DNA from 4 places in the Terrabacter lapilli genome. Region 1 is predicted to be linked to each of the others. Evidence: riboswitches for the same ligand, from Rfam matches in the RefSeq annotation. Region 1 holds a riboswitch; each other region holds the start of a gene.
What was found. Region 1 has a riboswitch for cyclic di-AMP ahead of ABD241_RS18095 (C40 family peptidase). Riboswitches for the same ligand answer to the same signal wherever they lie in the genome.

Region 1 (2,179 bases):
AGTGGCCCATTCGGGGGACCCTCCGCGTTCTGTCGCTCGTCGTGCGTCCGCGCCGTCGCCGGCGGGCGCGCGAAGTTACTGGCCGGTTACCTTCATGATGCTACCCACCAGTAACGAACGCAAGGGGTCTCAGACACGGCACAGGCGAGCGCGTGCAAGCGAAAGGGCCCGGTCGGTGACCGGGCCCTTCGACTGGAGCAGGCGGCACGAATTGCACGTACGTCTTCCTTCTGGAAGAAGGCTGTTCTGCTACTGAACTACGCCTGCGAGGCGTCGCCTACCGTAGCAACAGCCGGGCCGCCCGCCAAACCCGACCCGCCCGCAGGCCAGCGCCTACGACCCGTCGCGGACCCGGCGGGCGAAGGCCGACGAGCGGGCCCGCAGCTCCTCGACCCGGCGCTCCACGAGCGCCACCGGGTCGAGGCCGCCCTCCATGCTGCTCGGCAGCCGCCGGGCGTGCGCGGAGCAGCTGAAGTCGGTGTGCACGAGCGTGCCGAGGCTGTTGCCCTCCCGACCCGCCGCGCCGGCGCGCCGGGCCGTGAAGAGGGCGACGTCGCTCGTCGCCACGACGTCCTCGCACCAGGCGCACATGGCGCTGGCCTTCCGAGTCCGCTCGGAGGCCCGCAGGAGGAAGCCGACGGGCTCGTCGTCGACGGGCACGACGGCATACGCACGTTGTGCGTTGCTCCGGTCGGTCCAGCCGAGGTAGTCGAGCGTCTCCCAGCGGTCACCGAGCCGCTCGAGGTCGGGCAGGCTCGCGTGCTTCGCCTCACGCCGGCTGGCGTTCACGAAGGACGCGCGGATCTCTTGCTCTGTCAGGGGTTTCACGGTCGTGCTCCTCATCGGTTCAGGGCATGACCGGATGGCCGGTCAGCCGGGGTGGTGGTGGGTCGCGCTGCCTGTCGCTCTGCGGGCCATGGCGGCCACCACCCTCTCCGGACCCGTTCCCGGGCCCACCACGCTGACGAGCTCGCCGCGCCCTGCGCGCGGCGGCGTCCATCCTGCGGGCTGCGGAGGGGTCGGGTCCACCCCTTTTTCGGTGCGTCTGTCGGCTACGCGTATGCCGTTCGCGACGCAAGCGGCCGAGGGCTGCCCGGGTTGGGCACTGTTTGTCCCGGCAACATCTGCCGATATCTGACGACGATCTATGGATCGGGCGCCGGCTCTGCCACCGTCGAAGTGCTCATCGGCCGGGGTCCTCCCCGGCCGGCCCGCGGCACGCCGAGTCCTGTCCGCCGTCGGGGCAGTCGTGCATCACGTGGACAGGATCGGGAGACCCACTTCCGGGCCGGCAAGGACCGGTCCTCGGGGTGAAGCCGCCATGCGCGGCCGGGCTACCTCCGCCCGAACCCGACAGCTCATCTCGAAGGCGTGGGAAGGAACCCGACCATGTCCGCCACTACCCCTGCACGCCCTGAACGCAGTCCCCGACGACTCCGATCGCTCGCCCTGACACCCCTGCTCGCCGCCGCCCTGCTCCTCGGACTGGGCGGCGCTCCTGTGTCCGGCACCGCCGCCTCGACGAGCCCGACCAGCTCGACCGGCTCGACCGGCTCGACCGGCTCCAAGGGCTCCCCGCCGGGAGCCGGCTCCGCATCCGCCGTCACGCTGGGCACCAGGCCGGTCTACGCGGCTCCCGTGCGCCTCCAGGGCCTCTGGCTGACGGCCGCGCAGGTCGGCAAGTGGTACCGCTGGGGCTCTGCCGGGCCCACGTACTTCGACTGCTCCGGCCTCGTCTACTACGTCTACAGCACGCGGCTGCACCGCTACCTGCCGCGAACCGCCAACGCCCAGCGCCTCGCGACCATCCCGATCTCCAAGTCCTACGTCCTCCCCGGTGACCTGATCTTCTTCATGTCGAACGGGTGGGCCTACCACGTCGGCGTCTACGCCGGCTACGGCAAGGTCTGGCACGCGCCGCGTCCCGGCCAGCGGGTCCAGCTCTCGACGCTCTGGACCAGCGCCTGGGTCGCCGGTCGCGTCCGCTGACGACGCACACCCACGTCGCTCACGAACGACGAAGCCGCAGACCCTGCTGAGGGCCTGCGGCTTCGTGTTCCACCAGGTGTGATGTGAGCGAGCGACGGGAATCGAACCCGCGTATCCAGCTTGGGAAGCTGGCGCTCTACCATTGAGCTACGCTCGCCGGGCCGCCGACCGGACCCCCATGAGGGGTACG
Region 2 (2,179 bases), on a different contig from region 1:
GGCCGTCATGGGTGCCCTCGAGACCGCCGCCTTCTCGGGCCAGTGGGGCTCGTGGACCGCTGCCCACGGAGTTGACCCGCAGTCACCGACGGACCCCGCCGTATCTGATCTCTTCAGATACGCCGGCGATCTCGAGAGCTGGGTGCCCGTCAGCGGCGGCACCTCACAGAACGGCCAGACGCATGTCCTCTGGGCGCCTTCGTCGCCGTACTTCGGCTGAGACCCACCTCAGAGCGGCGGACGAGTAGTCGTCCGCCGCTGAGGGCCTCGTCGGTCGGTGCCCTCTCCCTCAGCCAAGGAGCGTCGCGGAAGTAGGTCAGCGGCTCGCCCTCATCAGGCTCGACGGACCCAGGACAGTGGACGGGTTCGCCCCAGCCGGGCGGGAAGGGGAGCTTCAGGCATGTTTGTGCCGGTCAGAGAGCTGGCGAGGGGACTCGAACCCCTAACCACCTGTTTACAAGACAGGTGCGCTACCGATTGCGCCACGCCAGCGGGCCCGCGGCACAGCCCCGGGACGGGCGAAAGCGTAACCGAGCGCGGCGGCATACGCCCAAACGATCGCCCCACCCGAGCGTGGGGCCGAGGGAGGGCCGGACGCAGAAGGACGGCCCCGCGCAACCCAGGGGTTGGTCGCGCGAGGCCGTCCGGCTCAGTTCTACCAGTAACTCAGGGCAGGCGCAGAACCTGGCCGACGAAGATGAGGTTCGGGTTGGTGACCCGGGCCCCGTTCGCCTTCCAGAGGGCCTTCCACCCACCGGCCACGTGGTAGCGCTGGGCGAGCTCGCCCAGGGTGTCGCCGCTGCGAACGGTGATCGACGGGCCGGTCGCCGTGTTCCGGGCCGTGTTCCTCACCGTGGAGGTGCCGGCGTACGACTTCTTCTTGCTGACCGACTTCTTCGTGACCGTCGACTTCGTGGTCAGCGGGGCACGCTGCGTGGAACGCGAAGCGGTGATGTTGCTGGAGGTGGCGCCCCCGTTGGAGCGGCTCAGGCCGGCACGCACCGAGCAGACGGGCCAGGCGCCGGGGCCCTGCACGGCGAGGACGCGCTGCGCGACGGCGATCTGCGCCTCACGCGAGGCGTAGTCGGCGCGCGATGCGTAGGCGCCGCCGCCGAAGCCGAGCCAGGTGCTCTTCGTGAACTGCAGGCCGCCGTAGAAGCCGTTGCCGGTGTTGATGGCCCAGTTGCCGCCGGACTCGCACGCGGCGACCGCGTCCCAGACCGAGGATGCCTTGGCCGAACCCGCCGTGGCGAGGCCGCCGACGATGGTGGCCGCTCCGGCGATGCCGACTCCCGCAAGGCGCTGCTTCACAGAGATCTTCTTCGCCGCAGCATGTTTGGACAGGTACTGCATTGGTGGTGTTCCTTCCTGACGTGCGCCTGCGGGGTTAGCTGTCGGGTTGGGGCGTCAGGTGCCCTGTCGCGGAAGCGACTTCACCCCCAGGCCAGATGTCGTGCTCGTGCGTCGTTGCACGGGAACTCTCTGGCCACACTGGGTCCCCCGTCCTCGCCCGGCCCACCGGTGTGGGCTACATCCCTGGCTGGCGAGGCTCGGCGCGCTCAGGGATCGGATTCTTTGGGTGTCCATGTGAAGTTGTGGAGAGCGCACGGGTGGAGCCGGACGCGACGAAGCGGAGCAGGGACACATGTCGATTCCCCCATCCGGCCCGAAGGCCGGGGTGCCGCCGAGCACTGACGGTACGTGACGTTTCAACGCCGCACAACCCACGTCGAGACAATTTCGTGATCTGTTCGTGGCCCACAGTTGGGCAGCCGTGCGCTACACGCGCACACGAACCGCATGGTGTCCCCACGGCGGGCACACAGACGCCGTATGCGTCGGGCGCGGTCCCACGCGGTCGCGTCGGACCCACCGTGCGCCCTTGCAGGCTCAGCTGCGCGAGCCGGTCAGCGGCCGAACGGGCTGGCGCCGAACGGGTTCCACGAGAAGCTGGCGCCGTGCCTGAGCGCGACCAGCGCCGCGACGGCACCGAAGACGATGAGGACGCCCGAAACCACCTGCACCGCAAGGCCGGCCGGCACCAGTCGGCGGGCCATGGAGCGCGAGCCACGACGCAGCGAGGCACCGCCGGGGCCCCACCACAGCATGAGCAGGCCGATGGCGCCCCCGACGGCCAGCGTTGCGGGAGAGCCGGGCCCGAGGTCGGTCCCCTGGGTTC
Region 3 (2,179 bases), on a different contig from region 1:
TGCGCCGGCACGAGGTCTTCGACGGGCTGGCCGCCGACTTCACCGCCGCGACGCTGCTCGGCCGAGCGAGCGTCGGCGCCGTCGGTCGGGTGCTCGCCGGCGAGGAGTGGGTCGAGGTCTGAGCGGCCGCACGCGCACGGGCGCAGCACCCCTTCCACGGGGTGACCTTGCTTTTGCGGAGGTCCGTTTCGCGCAATACAGTCGGGAGTATCCCCTCCATGACCGGTCCGACACCGAAGTGAGGACCAGGATTGGCCCCTAGATTTGCGTCAGTCGATGACTACATCGCGTCCTACCCGGAGGAGACGCGGGCGCAGCTTGCCGGGGTGAGACGGGCCATCAAGAAGGTCGCGCCGCACGCTGCCGAGAAGATCAGCTACGGCATGGCCACCTTCACGGTCGACGGCAAGCCGCTCGTCTACTACGCCGGCTGGAAGAACCACGTGGGCCTCTACCCGGTGCCGACCGGGAGCCCGGAGTTCGAGGAGGCCATCGCGCCCTACCGGCGCGCGAAGGACACCGTGCGCTTCCCGGTCAGCCGGCCGGTCCCCCTCGAGCTGGTCGGTGAGATCGCCCGGCTGTGCCTCGCCCGCCGCGCCGACGTGTCCGAGAGCCCCAAGAGCTGACGTCCGGACGGGCCCGGCTACCCGCGGCCTCCACCTGGTGGGCGCGACTCCGGTGTGATCTGCGTCTCACCTTTTGCCCGTTGGGCGCTCATTCGAGCCGAAAACACGGACATACGGCGACAGAAGCGGCGCGGCTCCGTTACCGCGGCGTGACTTTTACCTTTCGACTCATCTAGTCTTCGGTGGTCCGTCCAACAGGTCGGGCTCTCGCGTGGTGGACCGCCTAGTCCTGTCACCACCTTGCGAGAAGAACCAAACCTTGTGACAGGAGCGGAGGAACCACACGTTTCTCCGGGCGTCCGGCGCAACGACTCCGGACGTCCTTGGGGTTAAGCCACGGCCCCCGCGCGACGAAGTCTCGTCCGTCGGGTCCGTGACCGGGCACCTTTCCGCCCGAACCCGACAGCTAACTTCGTAGGCGCGGAGAGGCACAGCCGTGATCAACGACACCACCCGTGGGCGCCACCGCGCGCCCGGACGCCACAACCCCCTGAGCGAGCTCAAGCTCCTCGCCCGCGAGTCGGCCCAGCCGGCCCTGAAGGCAGGCGCCCTCGTGGCCGCCACCGGCGGCCTCGTCGCCGGGTTCGCCAACCCCGCGAGCGCCGACTCCCTGTCCCCGGCCGCGGCCAAGGCCGCCGGCGCCAACGCGGCCGTCGCCCCGCAGGGCGCTCCGGCCGCCGTCGGCCCGGCCGCCGCCGCCGCCCCGGCCGCCTCGACGGCCCTGTCCAAGATCGGCTTCGCGCCGGCAGCGCAGCAGGCCACCGCCCAGCGCGTGGCCACGTCGAAGCCGCAGGTCATCCAGGACGTGCAGCTGCAGGCGCAGCGCGCCGCCGCGCAGGCTGCGGCCGCCAAGGCTGCCGCTGCCAAGGCTGCCGCCGAGCGCCAGGCCGCTGCCCAGCGCGCCTCGCGCGACCTGACCCGGAGCACGCTGACCAACAGCACCTCGACCACGAAGTCGGGCAGCAACGGCTACACCCCCGGCGCCTCGGCCGGCATGCGGGCCTCCCACAACTGGGCCACCGCCGGCCAGTGCACGTGGGGCGCCCTCAACCAGTGGTACCAGTCCGAGGGCTACTACCCCGGCGGCTGGACCGGCAACGCGATGGCCTGGGCCTCGGGCGCGCGCTCCGCGGGCTACACCGTGAGCAGCACCCCGCGTACGCGTTCGATCATCGTGATGCAGCCCGGTGTCGCCGGCTCCTCGAGCGTCGGCCACGTCGGCTGGGTCACGGCCGTCAACGGCAACCAGGTGACGATCATCGAGATGAACGCCACCGCCGGCCCGTACAACTACGACACGCGCACGGTCACCCTGAGCGGCGGCATGTCGTTCATCTACGCACCGTGAGCCGAGCAGCTCGCTGACGCGGCTGTCGGCAAGGGGAGGGTGCCTTCGGGCGCCCTCCCCTTCTGCATGTCCATCGGACGCTTCCTGCGACATGGCCCACACTGCGGGCAAACGGGAATGATCGGCCGGCCCTGCTCCTTGTCGCCTAGGTAGTTGAAGGCTCCACCGAACGGGTGGGCCTCGACGGATCCGACAGTCCCCCACC
Region 4 (2,179 bases), on a different contig from region 1:
TCGGTGCGGGCGCCCTGGTCGGGGCGGGCTGGCTGCGCGTCTGGGTGCCACGCCACGACCCCACCCGAGCACCAGCGACGGGCGGCCGGTGACGCGGGCGCTGACGCGGGCGCTGACGACGACGCGACTCTGAGAGGGTATGACCGTGACAGACCTGATCGACACCACCGAGATGTACCTCCGCACGATCTTCGAGCTGGAGGAGGAGGGCATCGTGCCCCTCCGCGCCCGCATCGCCGAGCGTCTCGGCCACTCGGGCCCCACGGTGTCGCAGACGGTGGCCCGGATGGAGCGCGACGGCCTCGTGGCCGTGTCGGGCGACCGCCATCTCGAGCTGTCCGACCGTGGCCGGCTGCTGGCCACCCGGGTCATGCGCAAGCACCGCCTCGCGGAGCGGCTGCTCGTCGACGTCATCGGCCTCGAGTGGGAGTACGCCCACGACGAGGCCTGCCGCTGGGAGCACGTCATGTCGGAGAAGGTCGAGCGCAAGATCCTCGGCCTGATCGGCGACGGCCTCGAGTCCCCCTACGGCAACCCCATCCCGGGGCTGGCCGAGCTCGGCGTGCAGCAGGGGGAGGACTTCCTCGCCGGCCTGCGGACCCTGGCGGCCGTCGTCGGTGACGCCCCGTCCGTGGTGACCATCCGCCGCATCGGCGAGCCCGTCCAGGTCGACCCCGAGGCGCTCGCGCTGCTGACCAGTGCCGGCGTCGTGCCCGGGGCCCGGGTCGAGGTGGTCCGCGAGGGCGGCAGGGTGCTCGCGGTCCGTGAGGGAGGCGAGCCCTCCGACGGCGTCTCGCTGCCCGACGACGTGGCGGTCCACGTCTTCTGCCAGGCCGCCTGAGGCCTTCTTTACGCGTCCGCGGACAAGCCTTTGACGTGCCGCAACCCGGACGTGACAAGAATGGGGGAGTTGGGTACGGTTGGCCCCACTTGCTCTCCCCGTCGAGCAGGTGCCACGGGTCGGACCGCCTAGTCCTGCCATCGACCCGGGGCTCGGCACGAACCGCATGGCAGGAGCGGGGGAACCACGTTCTCCGGGCGTCGTGAGACGTCCTCGGGGTGAAGCCTTCCGTGGACCGAACTCGGTCCGAGCGAAGGCCGGGCAGCTACCTCCAGCCCGAACCCGACAGCTCACCTCGCCGGCGTCGAGAGGTCTAACAGTGGCTCAGAACGTTCCCGGGCGCCACCGCGCCCCCGGTCGATTCAGCGCGATCTCAGAGCTGAAGACGATCGCCAAGGAGTCTGCTCAGCCCGCCGTCAAGGGCGCAGCCATCGTGGCTGCCTCGGGTGGTCTCGTGGCCTCGTTCGCCGGCACGGCGAACGCCGCCGACGGCTCGAGCAGCGTCGTCGCGGCTCCGGCCGCCGTCGGGCCCGCAGCCGGCACGCTGACGGCAGGCAACGCGCTGTCGGCCATCGGCTACGCCAACCCCGCACTGAAGCAGGCCACGTCCCAGCCGGTCGTCATCGAGGACATCGCGGTCAAGGCCCGACGCGCCCAGCAGAAGGCTGCCGAGGAGGCTGCGGCCAAGGCTGCCGCCGACCGCCAGGCCGCCGCTGAGCGCGCCTCGCGCTCGACGCAGCGCGCCGCCCTCAACCCGGTGCCCGCCCCGGCTCCCAGCGCCTCGGGCATCGTGGGCATCGCCCAGTCGCTCTTCGGCATCCCCTACGTCTACGGCGGCACCACCCCGTCCGGCTTCGACTGCTCGGGCTTCACGTCCTACGTCTACCGGCAGGCCGGCATCTCGATCCCGCGCACGGCCTCCGCGCAGCAGGCGGCGGCGACTCCCGTCAGCAGCCCGAGCCCCGGCGACCTCGTGTTCTTCGGCTCGCCCGCCTACCACGTGGGCATCTACGTCAGCCCGGGCCGCATGATCGACGCCCAGCGCCCCGGCACCGTGACCGGCAACCACTCCATCTGGACGACGCCCTCCGGCTACGGCCGCTTCTGAGCGACCCCTCTCGCGCCACGCCCTGTGCCCCCACCGACTCCGGTGGGGGCACATCGCATTCCCCGGCGGGTGCGACGGTCCGTGGTTGACTGACGTGATGACGACAGTCCAGCCTGCCGCCGAGTCCACGACCCACATCGAGCTCCACCTCTGGAGCGACCTGGTCTGCCCCTACTCGTGGGTGGCCAAGCGCCGCGTCGAGGCGGCCATCGCCGCCTTCGAGCGCCCGC

Region 2: another riboswitch for cyclic di-AMP. It lies ahead of ABD241_RS13255 (transglycosylase family protein); the one in region 1 lies ahead of ABD241_RS18095 (C40 family peptidase).
Region 3: another riboswitch for cyclic di-AMP. It lies ahead of ABD241_RS10155 (CHAP domain-containing protein); the one in region 1 lies ahead of ABD241_RS18095 (C40 family peptidase).
Region 4: another riboswitch for cyclic di-AMP. It lies ahead of ABD241_RS20210 (C40 family peptidase); the one in region 1 lies ahead of ABD241_RS18095 (C40 family peptidase).

What each region holds. Positions count from the first base shown of each region.
Region 1 is NZ_BAAAPU010000011.1:116,914-119,092, forward strand. It holds gene ABD241_RS18080 (acyl-CoA dehydrogenase) at 1-10, opposite strand, end outside; tRNA gene ABD241_RS18085 (tRNA-Gly) at 194-267, opposite strand; gene ABD241_RS18090 (FBP domain-containing protein) at 334-828, opposite strand; cyclic di-AMP (ydaO/yuaA leader) riboswitch at 1,220-1,382, shown strand; gene ABD241_RS18095 (C40 family peptidase) at 1,390-1,989, shown strand; tRNA gene ABD241_RS18100 (tRNA-Gly) at 2,076-2,146, opposite strand.
Region 2 is NZ_BAAAPU010000007.1:1,127,886-1,130,064, reverse strand. It holds gene ABD241_RS13265 (tachylectin-related carbohydrate-binding protein) at 1-220, shown strand, start outside; tRNA gene ABD241_RS13260 (tRNA-Thr) at 420-492, opposite strand; gene ABD241_RS13255 (transglycosylase family protein) at 667-1,311, opposite strand; cyclic di-AMP (ydaO/yuaA leader) riboswitch at 1,362-1,534, opposite strand; gene ABD241_RS13250 (serine/threonine-protein kinase) at 1,908-2,179, opposite strand, start outside.
Region 3 is NZ_BAAAPU010000007.1:485,222-487,400, reverse strand. It holds gene ABD241_RS10165 (alpha/beta hydrolase) at 1-122, shown strand, start outside; gene ABD241_RS10160 (iron chaperone) at 252-626, shown strand; cyclic di-AMP (ydaO/yuaA leader) riboswitch at 867-1,059, shown strand; gene ABD241_RS10155 (CHAP domain-containing protein) at 1,063-1,974, shown strand.
Region 4 is NZ_BAAAPU010000012.1:61,566-63,744, reverse strand. It holds gene ABD241_RS20220 (MFS transporter) at 1-92, shown strand, start outside; gene ABD241_RS20215 (iron-dependent transcriptional repressor DtxR) at 146-841, shown strand; cyclic di-AMP (ydaO/yuaA leader) riboswitch at 992-1,157, shown strand; gene ABD241_RS20210 (C40 family peptidase) at 1,161-1,949, shown strand; gene ABD241_RS20205 (DsbA family oxidoreductase) at 2,047-2,179, shown strand, end outside.